Regions from separate parts of the Nocardia sp. NPDC019395 genome, predicted to be linked through region 2. Evidence: riboswitches for the same ligand, from Rfam matches in the RefSeq annotation. Region 2 holds a riboswitch; the other holds the start of a gene.
What was found. Region 2 has a riboswitch for thiamine pyrophosphate ahead of thiC (phosphomethylpyrimidine synthase ThiC). Riboswitches for the same ligand answer to the same signal wherever they lie in the genome.

Region 1: linked by a shared signal. The riboswitch ahead of ABZ827_RS04195 (TenA family protein) and the one ahead of thiC (phosphomethylpyrimidine synthase ThiC) in region 2 are both predicted to bind thiamine pyrophosphate.

The regions. Positions count from the first base shown of each region.
Region 1 covers NZ_JBEYBT010000001.1:1,043,114-1,049,766, reverse strand. The annotation lists gene ABZ827_RS04210 (ABC transporter ATP-binding protein) at 1-19, opposite strand, end outside; gene ABZ827_RS04205 (ABC transporter permease) at 12-800, opposite strand; gene ABZ827_RS04200 (ABC transporter substrate-binding protein) at 838-1,872, opposite strand; gene ABZ827_RS04195 (TenA family protein) at 1,857-2,561, opposite strand; TPP riboswitch at 2,555-2,650, opposite strand; gene ABZ827_RS04190 (hypothetical protein) at 2,818-3,027, shown strand; gene ABZ827_RS04185 (ethanolamine ammonia-lyase subunit EutB) at 3,024-4,427, shown strand; gene eutC (ethanolamine ammonia-lyase subunit EutC) at 4,424-5,161, shown strand; gene ABZ827_RS04175 (acyl-CoA dehydrogenase family protein) at 5,247-6,401, opposite strand; gene ABZ827_RS04170 (CoA transferase) at 6,632-6,653, shown strand, end outside.
Region 2 covers NZ_JBEYBT010000035.1:10,343-16,995, reverse strand. The annotation lists gene ABZ827_RS31010 (DUF3263 domain-containing protein) at 159-506, opposite strand; gene ABZ827_RS31005 (peptide deformylase) at 753-1,343, shown strand; gene ABZ827_RS31000 (GNAT family N-acetyltransferase) at 1,333-2,337, shown strand; gene ABZ827_RS30995 (exodeoxyribonuclease III) at 2,615-3,463, shown strand; gene ABZ827_RS30990 (Uma2 family endonuclease) at 3,813-4,391, opposite strand; TPP riboswitch at 4,501-4,628, shown strand; gene thiC (phosphomethylpyrimidine synthase ThiC) at 4,618-6,246, shown strand; gene ABZ827_RS30980 (HD domain-containing protein) at 6,524-6,653, shown strand, end outside.

The sequences.
Region 1 (6,653 bases), on a different contig from region 2:
TACCGCGTGCGTCAGCCATGACGGCTCCTGCTCTCCGCCCGCGACCAGGGCGCGACGATACGTTCGATCGCGAATGTCAGCAGATAGAGCGCGATACTGATGAGCGCGGTCACGAATACCGCTGCCAGCACCAGATCGGTGCGGAACGAATTCTTCTGCAGGCTCATATAGATACCGAGGCCCTGGCGGGCACCGACGTACTCGGCGAATACGGCGCCGACGACGGCGTAGGTGATCCCGATCCGCAACGCGGTGAAGAACCGGGGTATCGCGGACGGTAAGCGCACATACCGGAACACCTGGACACGGGAAGCTCCCATACTGCGCAACAGGGCGCCGGCCTCGCGGTCCGCCGCGGCGAAACCCTCGATCAGGCCGATCGCCATCGGGAAGAAGGTGACCAGCGCGACGACGAGGACTTTCGGCAGCAGCCCGAAACCGAACCAGATGATCATGAGCGGCGCTATCGCGATGATCGGCAGGGTCTGGGAGGCCACGAACAGCGGTACGAACGCACGCCGCAGCCAGGGCGAGAAGTCGACCACGACGGCCAGTAGCCAGGCCAGGCTCAGCGATACGGCGAAACCGATCAGGGTCACCTGCAGGGTCGCGGCGGCATGGGTGCCGATCTCGTCGCGGTGCGCCCACCCCTGCATCACCACACGCGACGGTGCCGGAAGCAGTTGCGGACGGATACCGCTGATCTCGACATAGACCTGCCAGAGCGCGATGAGTACTGCCACTGTCACGACGGACGGCACGGCCCAGCCGATCCCCGCGGTTCGGCCGGCTGGCGGGATCCGCTCGGTGGATTGCGGGTTATCGCGCACGGAGTCGCTATGTGGACGCGAGATAGTCATTGGTGAAATACGTCGACCAGTCGGGTTCCTCGGCAAGCGGTGCACCGTCGGGACCGGTCAGCAAACCCTTGTCGTACAGGAAGCCGGAATTCGCTGCCCACTGCTCCCGGGTCTGGCCGCCTACCCGGCCGCCGGGACCCTTCATGAACTGTTCGGCCAGCATGCGCTGACTCTCGAACACCAGCGACTCGTCGTTGAACGCTCCGGGGTTGGCGTCGAGGAGATCCTGCGCGGCGGCATCCGGATTGTCCGCGGCGAACTGGTACCCGCGTTGCAGCGCCTGCACGAATTTCGCCGCGCGGTCGGGATTCGCCGCCAGCCAGTCCTGGTTGGCGTCGATCACGATGGCGTACGACTCGGGAAAGCCGAAGTCGCTGTACCGGAAGTACTTCATCGGCCTGTTGTTGTGCTCGGCCTCGATACCTTCCCAGCCCAGATAGGAGACGGTGAAATCCGCCTCGCCGGAGTAGACGGCCTCGTACGCCGAGGTTCCCAGGGTGACCGATTCGAAATCTCCCGTACCACCGTCGTTCCGGATCACCTGCTGCAATGTCTCGACCTCGCCGGGATCTCCGAAGCCGGCGTAGGTCTTTCCGTCCAGATCCGCGGGGCTGGTGATATCGGCGCGGTCGGCCTTTACGCCGATTCCGGTCGCCCAGCGCTGCAGCGGCGCGAGCACGGACAGTGTGTGACCACCGGATGCCCGCGAGAAGGTCGACGAACTCTGTGTGCTGACACCGAATTCGGCGTTCCCCGCGTCGACAACGGTATCGACGGCGGTGTTGTTGTACGGCAGCACCTCCACGTCCAGGCCGGCATCGCCGAAATAGCCGCGCTGCTGCGCCACGAACAGGCCGGTGTGGTTGGTGTTCGGTGTCCAGTCGAGGGCGAACCGAATGGTCTCGCCGTCGCCGGGCCCCGGGGTGCAGGCCGTGAGCGCGGACAGTGCCGCCACAACCGCGACGGCCACACTCACGGCCCGGCGTAGGCCGCCGCTCACGAGGCGGGCCACGGCTGCGGGTTCAGGGCGGTATCCCAGAACATCAGCTCGTACCGGGTGGCGATGGTGAACGCCGTCTCCATCGCCGCACGCTCCCGCGGGCTCGCGACCTCGGCCGCCGCGTCGACCCACAACCGGGCCGCGGCGGCCGACTCCTGGAACTCGTCGGCTCCGTATGTGGTCACCCACTGCGCGTACGGGTGGTCGGGGTCGGCGGCGAGGACCGCGGCCGCGCGGGTGGCCAGGTCACGCCCGACCTCGGCGTAGATCCAGAAGCACGGCAGCGCGGCCGCCGCACCGACGGCGTACGACTCGGTGGCAGCGGTCGCGATCAGATAGGACGTGTATCCCAGGCACGCCGCCGAATGCTCCGGCTCGCCCTCCCGCTCGGGAAGCCTGCCCCCGCTGAGCAGGTCGTCGTGCAGTGCCGATTCGACGGAGACCGCCGAGGCCGCCGAACTCGCCCAGAACTGCGCGGCCTGCGCATCGGGGGATTTGGCCGACAAGATGGCCAGCACCTTCGAATATCCCGCGAGATACAGCGAATCCTGCTCGATGTAGGTGCGGAAAACCTCGGGCGGCAGGGTGCCGTCGCCGAGCAGCCGGAGGAACTCGAGGTCGTCGATGGCCGCGCGCAGATCCTTCGTCCGGTCCCAGAGGTGTTCGGTGAATCTGCCGGTATCAGTGGTGTGCGCGAGCAAAACCTGGACATCCCTTCGTCAGCATTACCTGGACAGGTTCTCGGGTGTGATCTCAGCCCCGCACTCGCGGAGCACCCCGTGTCAGAACAAAGCCGACCCTACCAGTGGCGCGTCGCATGACAAGTGGCCAGGTGGCCCGGATAATGCGCGCCCCGGCCCATGCCTGGTGGGTGTGGTTCCGGTAGCCGCCGCGGTGACGAATCCACCGGCGTGGCCGCGGCACCGGACCGAAACCGGTTACGCCTCCTCATCACCGGTGACATCCGTGGTGGCGACCGTGGTGACCCGCACCGCGACGGCGGTACCGGTGGTGAACGATTTGCGCGATCGGGGCGTGGTCGTGTCGACGGCCGGTGTCCACGGCAATATCGTGAAGGTGCGTCCACCGCCGGCCCTCGCCGCCGGCGATACCGGCTACTTTCTCGACGTGACGGCGGACGCATCGACGGAGGTGGCGGTGCGATGACGAGATACCGGCAGCAGCTCGCGGGCGTGTCCTACGAATTCCACGGACTGGTGGACCTGATGGCGAAAGCCACGCCGCTACGGTCCGGTGACGAGCTCGCCGGCTGCGCGGCCCACTCGGACGCCGAACGGGCCGCCGCCCAGTGGGCGCTGGCCGAGGTCCCCCTCGTCACATTCCTCACCGAAGCCCTCGTTCCCTACGAAACCGACGAGGTCACCCGCCTGATCCTCGATACCCACGACACCGCGGCGTTCGCACCGATCGCCCATCTCACCGTGGGCGGGCTGCGCGATCACCTGCTGGCCGGCGCGGCTGTGGACGATCACGCCGAACGGCTCGGCGCGCTCGGGCCGGGCCTCACTCCTGAGATGGTCGCGGCGGTCTCGAAGATCATGCGCAACCAGGATCTGATCGCGGTCTCCGCGGCGCTCACCGTCACCAGCGGCTTCCGGACCACGATCGGGCTGCCCGGCCGCCTGGCCACCCGGCTGCAACCGAATCATCCGGTCGACGCCCCGCACGGTGTGGCCGCGGCCGTGCTGGACGGATTGCTGCTGGGGTGCGGCGACGCCGTGATGGGGATCAACCCCGCCGGTGATTCGCCGGGCCGGGCCGCCGAACTGCTGTCTCTGCTCGACGAGATCCGGCAGCGCTTCGATATCCCGGTCCAGTCCTGCGTGCTCACCCATATCACCACGACGCTCGACCTGATCGAGCGCGGCGCCCCGGTAGATCTGGTGTTCCAATCGGTCGCCGGGACCGAGGGCGCGAACAGCGCCTTCGGTGTCGGCCTGGGATTGCTGCGCGAAGGCAACGAAGCGGGCCGGGCCCTGCGCCGCGGCACCGTCGGCAACAATGTGATGTACCTCGAAACCGGTCAGGGTTCGGCGTTGTCGTCCGGTGCCCACCTGGGCACCGGCGGCCGCCCGGTCGACCAGCAAACCCTCGAGGCCCGCGCCTACGCGGTCGCCCGGGAACTGGATCCGCTTCTGGTCAACACCGTGGTGGGGTTCATCGGCCCCGAATACCTCTACGACGGCAAGCAGATCATCCGGGCCGGTCTCGAGGATCAGTTCTGCGGCAAGCTGCTGGGTCTGCCGATGGGTGTCGATGTCTGCTACACCAATCACGCCGAGGCCGACCAGGACGATATGGATACCTTGTTGTCGCTACTCGTTCTCGCCGGAACAGCTTTCGTGATCACGGTCCCGGGCGCCGACGACATCATGCTGGGCTACCAATCGCTGTCGTTCCACGACGCGCTCTACGCTCGCGCGGCCGGAAAGCTTCGTCCCGCACCAGAATTCGAACGCTGGCTGCAGAACCAGGGCCTGGCCGACGACACCGGCCGTGTCCTGGAAATCGACCTGTCGGCGTCACCCCTGCGAGCCCTAGCATGACCGGCGACCCCTGGGACGCGCTGCGCCGGCACACCCAGGCCCGGATCGGCCTGGGCCGGGCCGGTTCCGGGCTGCCCACCCGCGAGCATCTCGAGTTCGTCGCGGCGCACGCCGCCGCGCGCGACGCCGTGCACACGCAGCTGGACGTCCCGGCACTCACCCGGCAACTCGGTGAGCTCGGGCTCGGCGAACCGCTCACCGCGGCCTCCGCCGCCCCGGATCGCGCCACCTATCTGCGGCGCCCCGATCTCGGCCGGCAACCCGCAGCCGCCACCCGGTTGCCCCGGCTCGGCGCCGATCTCGGTATCGCAGTGTTCGACGGATTGTCGGCGCGGGCAGTGGCCGCCCACGGGCCCGGTCTGGTCCGTGCGATCGCCGCCGCCCTGCCCGGCCTCACCCTCGCGCCACCGGTTGTCGCCACCCAGGCACGCGTCGCTCTCGGCGACCACCTCGGGGAACAGCTCGGCGTCACCACCCTGCTCGTCGTCATCGGTGAGCGGCCCGGGTTGTCCGTCGCGGACAGCCTGGGCGTGTACCTGACCCACCGTCCGCGCCCCGGCCGCAGCGACGCCGAACGCAACTGCGTATCCAATATCCGCCCGCCACACGGCCTGAGCTACGAACACGCGGCACGGGTGATCGCCGCCCTGGTCGACGGCGCGCGGCAGCTCGGTGCCTCCGGGGTCGGGTTGAAGGACACCACCCCAACGAATTCCGCGCCCCTCACCCCGTGAACGGCACCGGCGGACCCGATTGCTCGCCGAGATGGGTGCCGGCCGCGGCCGCCGCCTCGTCGATTCCCTGGAACACCCGCATGTTTCACAGGCCGCCACGGGCCACGAGTTGCGCGGCGATCACATTGCGCTGGATCTCGTTGGTGCCCTCACCGACGATCATCAGCGGCGCGTCCCGGAAGTAGCGCTCGACGTCGTACTCCGTGGAATATCCGTACCCGCCGTGGATGCGGACCGCGTTGAGCGCGATCTCCATCGCGACCTCCGAGGCGTACAGCTTGGCCATACCGGCCTCCATATCGCAACGCTCCCCGCGGTCGTACATCTCGGCCGCGTGCCGGGTGAGCTGACGGGCCGCGGTGAGTTTCGTGGCCATATCCGCCAGATAGTTGCCGACCGACTGGTGCTTCCAGATCGGTTCGCCGAAGCTCTCCCGCTGCTGCGCGTACGCGAGCGAATCCTCGAGGGCGGCCGCGCCGACCCCCAGCGCCCGGGACGCGACCTGGATCCGGCCGGTCTCCAGCCCCTTCATCATCTGCGCGAAGCCCTTGCCCGGCACACCGCCGAGGACGGCGTCCGCCGGGATCCGGTAGTCGTCGAACGACAGTTCGCAGCTCTCGACTCCCTTGTAGCCGAGTTTGGGCAGATCGCGCGATACGGTCAGCCCGGGGCCGTGTTCGACGAGCACGATGGATATACCGCGGTGCCGCGGGGTCGCGGCGGGGTCCGTTTTACAGAGCAGGGCGATTACTCCGGACCTGCGCGCATTGGTGATCCAGGTCTTGGCCCCGTTGATGACCAGATCGTCGCCGTCGGATCTGGCGTGGGTGGTCATGGCCTGCAGATCCGAACCGCCCCCGGGCTCGGTCAGCGCCATGGTCGCGCGGATCTCACCGGTGGCCAGCCGCGGGAGGTAGCGCCGCTGCTGCTCCGCTGTCCCGAACAGGCCGATCAATTTCGCGACAACGGTGTGACCGCCCATCGCGCCGGACAGCGACATCCAGCCGCGGGCCAGTTCCTCGGTGATCTGGACGTAGCAGGGCATCGACACCGGTGTCCCGCCGAATTCCTCCGGAACGGCCAGGCCGTAGATGCCGATCCGCTTCATCTGCTCGATCCAGTCCTCGGGGTACCGGTTCGCGTGCTCGACTTCCTGGACCGACGGTTTCACCTCACGATCGATGAATTCGCGCACAGTTCGCACCAGGAGCGCTTCTTCGTCGTTCAGGTAGTAGCTCACGGGCGCTCTCCTCGTGTACGGCGGGCCGCGCGGAGCCCGGGAGATATGTACGGCCACCGGCGGCGGGAACGTACCGATCGATCATGATCAGCATAGGCAGGGCCTCCGGGACACCGGCCGCCTCGTGTCCCGGATCGCGCACCACCGCGGCTCCCGGGCCGGGCCGCGCCCAGCCCGATAACGGGACGAATTCGTGCGCGTGATCACCGGTCCGGCGTAGCATCGGCCCGGTGTCCGAGGCCGCGGGAGCAA
Region 2 (6,653 bases):
CGAGTCCGGAGATGGGGGCGCGGGGGTGGTGGTGGGCGGTTTCACGCTCGTCGGTCGGCCGTCTTCGGCCCGGGACGGGCACCGATCACAAATACCAACCTGGCCGGGTTGGACCACGACATGCACCGGCCGGTGCCGATGGACAAGGTGGTGGAGTTCTACGCCTGGAAGCCGAGGCGGCGGGCGGCGCGGGATTTCTGGCGGCTCGAGCGTAGGCGGCGCAGGCGTTTCACGAGCATGGGGTCGACGGCCAGTGCCTCCGGGCGGTCGATAAGGGTGTTGAGCACTTGGTAGTAGCGGGTGGGCGATAGCGCGAACATTTCGCGGATCGCCTCTTCTTTGGCGCCCGCGTATTTCCACCACTGCCGCTCGAAGGCCAGGATCTCGTGTTCGCGGCGACTCAGGCCGCTGTCCGGATCATGGGCCGGTTCGGGGGTCGTGCTCGCTGTATTGGCCGGAGGACTGCCCTGGATTGCGGTAAGGTCCCGCGCTGCTGCGCCGTCCATCTTGCTCCTCGCCGAGTTACCACCGGATGCGATCGAATCGTGACCGAACGCCTCACCGTGTTACTGCCTTGCGATATTCAACCACGACACCCAGTCGGCCGCTGCCGAGTCCACCCGGGCGTGTCCGGTACGCCGGTACCAGAAATTCGGTTCGCCGACCGGCCGGCCCAGCCGGAACCCGTGCCGGCGACTCCGCCGAACAGGCCCTTTTCATATCGCGGCCCCTACCGCAATAAGCTCGTCATCATGTCAATCCTGCCCATCGTGATCGTCGGTGATCCCGTACTGCACCGCCCGACCGAGCCGGTGACCGAATCACCGGCCGAATTGGCCGGGCTGATCACCGATATGTACGAAACGCTGGACGCCGCCAACGGCGTGGGCCTGGCCGCCAACCAGGTCGGAGTATCCAAGCGACTCTTCGTCTACGACTGCCCCGCCCCGGCAGCCGACGGCACGGTGGCACGGCGCCGCGGGGCCGTGATCAACCCGGTCCTGGAGACCTCGGAAATCCCGGAAACCATGCCGGACCCCGATGACGACGACGAGGGCTGCCTATCGGTACCGGGCGAACAATTCCCCACCGGGCGGGCCGATTGGGCGAAGGTCACCGGGACCGACGAGCACGGTGAACCGGTCACGGTCGAAGGCACGGGTTTCTTCGCCCGGATGTTGCAGCACGAGGTCGGGCATCTGGACGGGTATCTCTATATCGATGTACTGATCGGCCGCTACGCGCGAGCGGCGAAGAAGACGGTGAAACGTAGCGGCTGGGGTGTTCCGGGCCTGAGCTGGCTACCCGGTAACGATCCGGACCCCTTCGGACATGACGACTGAACCGCCCGAACCCGAGAACGATCCCGCGGCAACGGATATCCCCGTCGGCGAACGGGTGGTGGTCCGGTATCGATTGCCCGACGGCAGCGAACCACCGCTGACCGACGTCATCGGCGAAGTGATGTCGACGAATCCGCTCACCGTCATGGCGGCCGACGGCCATCCGGTGATGATCCCCGCCGCCCGGGTCGTAGCACTGAAAACGCTGGCACCCCGGCCGATTCGCACCGCCGAGATCCGCACCCTGGAATCCGCCGCGGCCTACGGCTGGCCGGGAACCGAATACGCTTGGATCGACGGCTGGATGCTGCGCGCCGGACACGGCTATACGCGTCGTGCCAATTCGGCTGTGCCCATCGGTGATTCGAGCGGCCCGGCCCGCGTCACCCCGGAAACCTTGAACCGGCTCGGAGCCTGGTACACGGCGAAGGGGCTACCACTGCAGCTCGCGCTACCGGACCGGCTGGCCACCGTACCGCCGGGCTGGAACAGCTGGGGAGAGACCCGGGTACTGGGCGTCGCCCTGGAGAATTTCGTGCTCCCGCAGGGGCCGTCCATGGTCCGTATCGCCACCGAACCCGATATCGCCTGGCTGGAGATCCACCGCCACCGCGGCGACGAACCGAGCGGTCATACGGCCACCGTCCCACTGCCCGAGGTGCTCTCCGCGGTCCACGAGGGCCAGCTGGGCTTCGCCTCACTGGGTCTGCCCAGTCCCATCGCGATCGCCCGCGGCGCCCTCACCACCGCCACAGACGGCCGCCGCTGGATCGGCCTGACCTGCGTAGCCGTCCTCGCCGCCCACCGCCGCCACGGCCTCGCCGCCCTCGTCTGCGGCGAACTGCTGCGCTGGGGCCACGACCGCGGCGCAACCCACGCGTACGTCCAGGTCGAAGCCGGCAACGTGAACGCCCTGGAACTCTTCGGCGAACTCGGCTTCCTCGACCACCACAGCTACCGCTACGCCGTCCCCGGCTCAGCAGCCACCCCATAACCCCCCTACAGAATCTCGCCTCACCCCGATTTCCGCCGCCCCCGCACGATCACCCTCCGCGGGCGGGGCCCGCCCGGTTCTGGAGCGACCAGAGGAAGGGAGCGCAGCGACCGACCGCCGGGAGTGAAGAACCGGGTTAATAGGGCCCCGCCCTCGAGCCGCGGAGCGGCTCCAACTAACACAGCCCGCCCCTTTCACCGATGTTCAACCTCCAGCCCCGAGGTCGATAGGCCCCCAGCCCCACAACGCCGAAGACGGCGCAATATATACAGGACCCATGCGACTGGCCACTTGGAATGTCAATTCGATCCGCTCCCGGCAGGACCGGGTACTGGCCTGGCTGGACCGCCAGGACATCGACGTCGTGGCATTACAGGAAACCAAATGCCGCGACGACCAGTTCCCCTTCGAACGGTTCGCCGAGGCCGGTTACGAGGTCGCGCATGTGGGGCTGAACCAGTGGAACGGGGTGGCGATAGCCTCCCGGGTCGGGCTCGAGGATGTGGAAATCGGTTTCCCGGATCAGCCCGGGTTCGACCGGGATGCGGCGGACACGCTGATCACCACGCCCACGGTCGAGGCCCGGGCGCTGGGCGCGACCTGCGGCGGGGTCCGGGTGTGGAGCCTGTATGTGCCCAACGGCCGTGCCCTGACCGATCCGCACTACGAGTACAAACTCGCCTGGCTGGCGGCGCTGCGCGATAACGCCGTCCGCTGGCTGGCCGACCGTCCCGATACCAGAACCGCTCTCGTCGGGGACTGGAATATCGCGCCCACCGACGACGATGTCTGGTCCACCGAATTCTTCACCGGCAAAACCCATGTCTCCCAGCCGGAACGGGACGCGTTCGAGGCCATCACGGCGACCGGATTCACCGATGTCATGCGCCCCTACGCACCGGGTCCCGGTGTCTACACCTACTGGGATTACACCCAGCTGCGCTTCCCCCGGAAGGAGGGTATGCGCATCGATTTCATCCTCGCCTCCCCGGCACTGGCGGCCACGGTCACCGATGCCGGTGTGGACCGCGAGGAACGCAAGGGCAAGGGTGCCAGCGATCACGCACCGGTAATCGCAGAGTTCGATTGCGCCGCCTCCGGGGAAGCGGGGGCGGGGGCCTGTTAGCTGTGCTCTCCGGGGCCTGTTAGCTGTGGTCACGGGGTGGACCGTCCGTGAAGGGGCGGGCTGTGATTTTGGAGCGGCTTCGCGGCTCGAGGGCGGGCCCTATAAACCTCGGGTCTCGACGTAGACCAACCGCGAAGGGGCGGGCTGTAATTTTGGAGCCGCTCCGCGGCTCGAGGGCGGGGCCCTATTAACCCGGTTCTTCACTCCCGCCGGTCGGTCGCTGCGCTCCCTTCCTCTGGTCGCTCCAGAACCGGGCGGGCCCCGCCCGGGAAGGTTGACCAAGTGAGAGGGCTGGGAGGGGAAGGTGCGTGGCGGCGAAGGTCGGGGGGAGTTTCGACTCAGGTGATCGTCAGGTCCAGTCGAGGAGGGAGTCGGTGGCCAGGATCACGCCCAGGGGGTCGGGGATTTCGACGTCGGTGCCGAAAGGGAGGGTTTCGCGGGAGGCGTAGCGGCCGTCGTCGGGTTCGCTGAATACGTTGACCTCCGCGGAGCCGCGGTCGATCAACAGGTAGAGCGGTATGCCGGTGGCGGCGTAGAGGAACGGTTTGTCCAGCCGGTCCCGCAGTTCGGTGTGCTGCGCCCGGGAGGTGACCTCGATGGTCATCAGGACCGGTTGCGGATCCGACCACTCCCCTTCTCCGGAGAAGGCCGACGCGGGCGCGAGTATCGCGTCCGGGCGTACCCGGCTGCCCCCGCCGCGACCGGCCCGCAGACCGACATCCGCGAACAACCACAACTCCGACCGGCGCGGCACCAGGAACCGGGCCAGCCACTGCACGACTCGGCTGTGGTTCACATCCGGTCGCGCCTTCGCGGCCAGCAGTCCGTTGAGATATTCCAGCCGCAGCCCCTCGGATATGCGCTGAGCCGCGGCGTCGAGTTCCTCGAACTCGTCCACGGTCATCAGCGATCCATGCGAGAGCGTCACCGTTCGACCTTATCGCTCCACCCCCTGGAAGCCGTATCGAACACCCCGGCCACAGTCAGCCGCTCAAGCGCCGGTCCCCCAGCCACACTATGGTCGGTACCGGAAAATTTCACACGCCAACGGGGGCTCGCACCAGCGGGCTGAGAGGACGGCTAGCCCCAGCAGGGGCGCTCAGGGCTGTCGACCGTATGAACCTGACCGGGTAATGCCGGCGTAGGGAGGAAATATGACGAGCACACCTGTCGATTCCGTGACCACCGGTTCGATCGAGGGAAGCGTCAAGCACTACCGGGATGTGGACGGCCTCCGGGTACCGGTGCGCCGGGTCGAATTGACCAACGGCGAATATTTCGACGTGTACGACACCTCCGGCCCGTACACCGACGACACCGCCACAATCGATCTGGAGACGGGCCTGCCGCCGCTACGGGACGGCTGGGGCAAACCGGAAGTCGCGGGGCCATCCACCCAGCTGAACTGGGCCCGGGCCGGGATCATCACCGCGGAGATGCGGTTCATCGCCGCCCGCGAAGGCGTGACACCGGAACTGGTACGCGCGGAGGTCGCCGCCGGGCGGGCCGTTATTCCGGCCAATCACCGGCATCCGGAACTGGAACCGACGATTATCGGCAAGAAGTTCCTGGTGAAGATCAACGCCAATATCGGTAACTCCGCGGTCTCGTCTTCGATCGCCGAGGAGGTCGAGAAGATGGTCTGGGCCACCCGCTGGGGAGCCGACACCATCATGGATCTGTCCACCGGCAAGAACATCCACGAGACCCGTGAGTGGATTCTGCGCAATTCGCCTGTCCCGGTCGGCACCGTGCCGATCTATCAGGCGCTGGAGAAGGTCAACGGTGATCCGGCCGCACTCACCTGGGAGATCTACCGCGACACCGTGATCGAACAGTGCGAACAGGGCGTCGACTATATGACCGTGCACGCCGGCGTGCTGCTGCGGTACGTGCCGCTCACCGCGAAACGAGTCACCGGGATCGTTTCGCGCGGCGGTTCGATCATGGCCGCGTGGTGCCTGGCTCATCATCGGGAATCGTTCCTGTACACGCATTTCGAGGAACTGTGCGAAATCCTGGCACGCTACGACGTGACGTTCTCGCTCGGTGACGGCCTGCGTCCCGGTTCGATCGCCGACGCCAACGACGAGGCCCAGTTCGCCGAACTCCGCACACTCGGGGAACTGACCGGGATCGCGAAAGCGCACGGCGTGCAGGTGATGATCGAGGGCCCGGGTCATGTGCCGATGCACAAGATCGTCGAGAATGTGCGGCTGGAGGAGGAGCTGTGCGAAGAAGCTCCCTTCTACACGCTCGGCCCACTGGCCACCGATATCGCGCCCGCCTACGACCACATCACCTCTGCCATCGGCGCCGCGATGATCGCGCAAGCGGGCACCGCGATGCTGTGTTACGTCACGCCGAAGGAACACCTCGGCCTGCCCAACCGGGACGATGTGAAAACCGGTGTCATCACGTACAAGATCGCCGCACATGCCGCCGATCTCGCCAAGGGTCACCCGCACGCCCAGCACCGCGACGACGAATTATCCAAGGCCCGTTTCGAATTCCGCTGGCGCGACCAGTTCGCCCTGTCCCTGGACCCGGATACGGCCCGCGAGTACCACGACGAGACGATGCCCGCGGAACCAGCGAAAACCGCGCATTTCTGCTCGATGTGCGGGCCGAAGTTCTGCTCGATGCGGATCTCGCAGGATGTCCGCGATTACGCGGAGCAGCACAACCTGACCGATGTGCAGGCCATCGAGGCGGGCATGGCCGAGAAGTCGGCCGAATTCGCCGATACCGGTAACCGCGTATACCTGCCGATCACCACCTGAGCAGACCCCCTGAGGCTCATCCACGCCTCAACGTTTCCCGCTCCAGGCCGGGCGCATCCCGTGCCCGGCCTGGAGCGGGTGGGCCTGGGTGTGGTTCGAGTGAATCGATCAGCACGGCCACCAGATCGGCGCAGCAATTACCAGTAGCGGTAGTCCGATCGCAATGGCGAAAATCATTCAGCACGAGGGGCACTCGTGGTGTCACCTGCGACATATGTCCTGTAGGGCGATATTCGGCAACCTACTTCGGAGATGTGCCGGGCGTACGATGGCGGCCGTGAATTTGGCTGTGGATGACCTGTTGGCTCCGCTGACTGAATCGCGGCGGGCTCACTCGGTCGCGGTGGGGCGCCGGATGGAGTCCGTAGCGGAGCTGCTGCCGGCCGACCTTCGTGGGGATGCGGTTA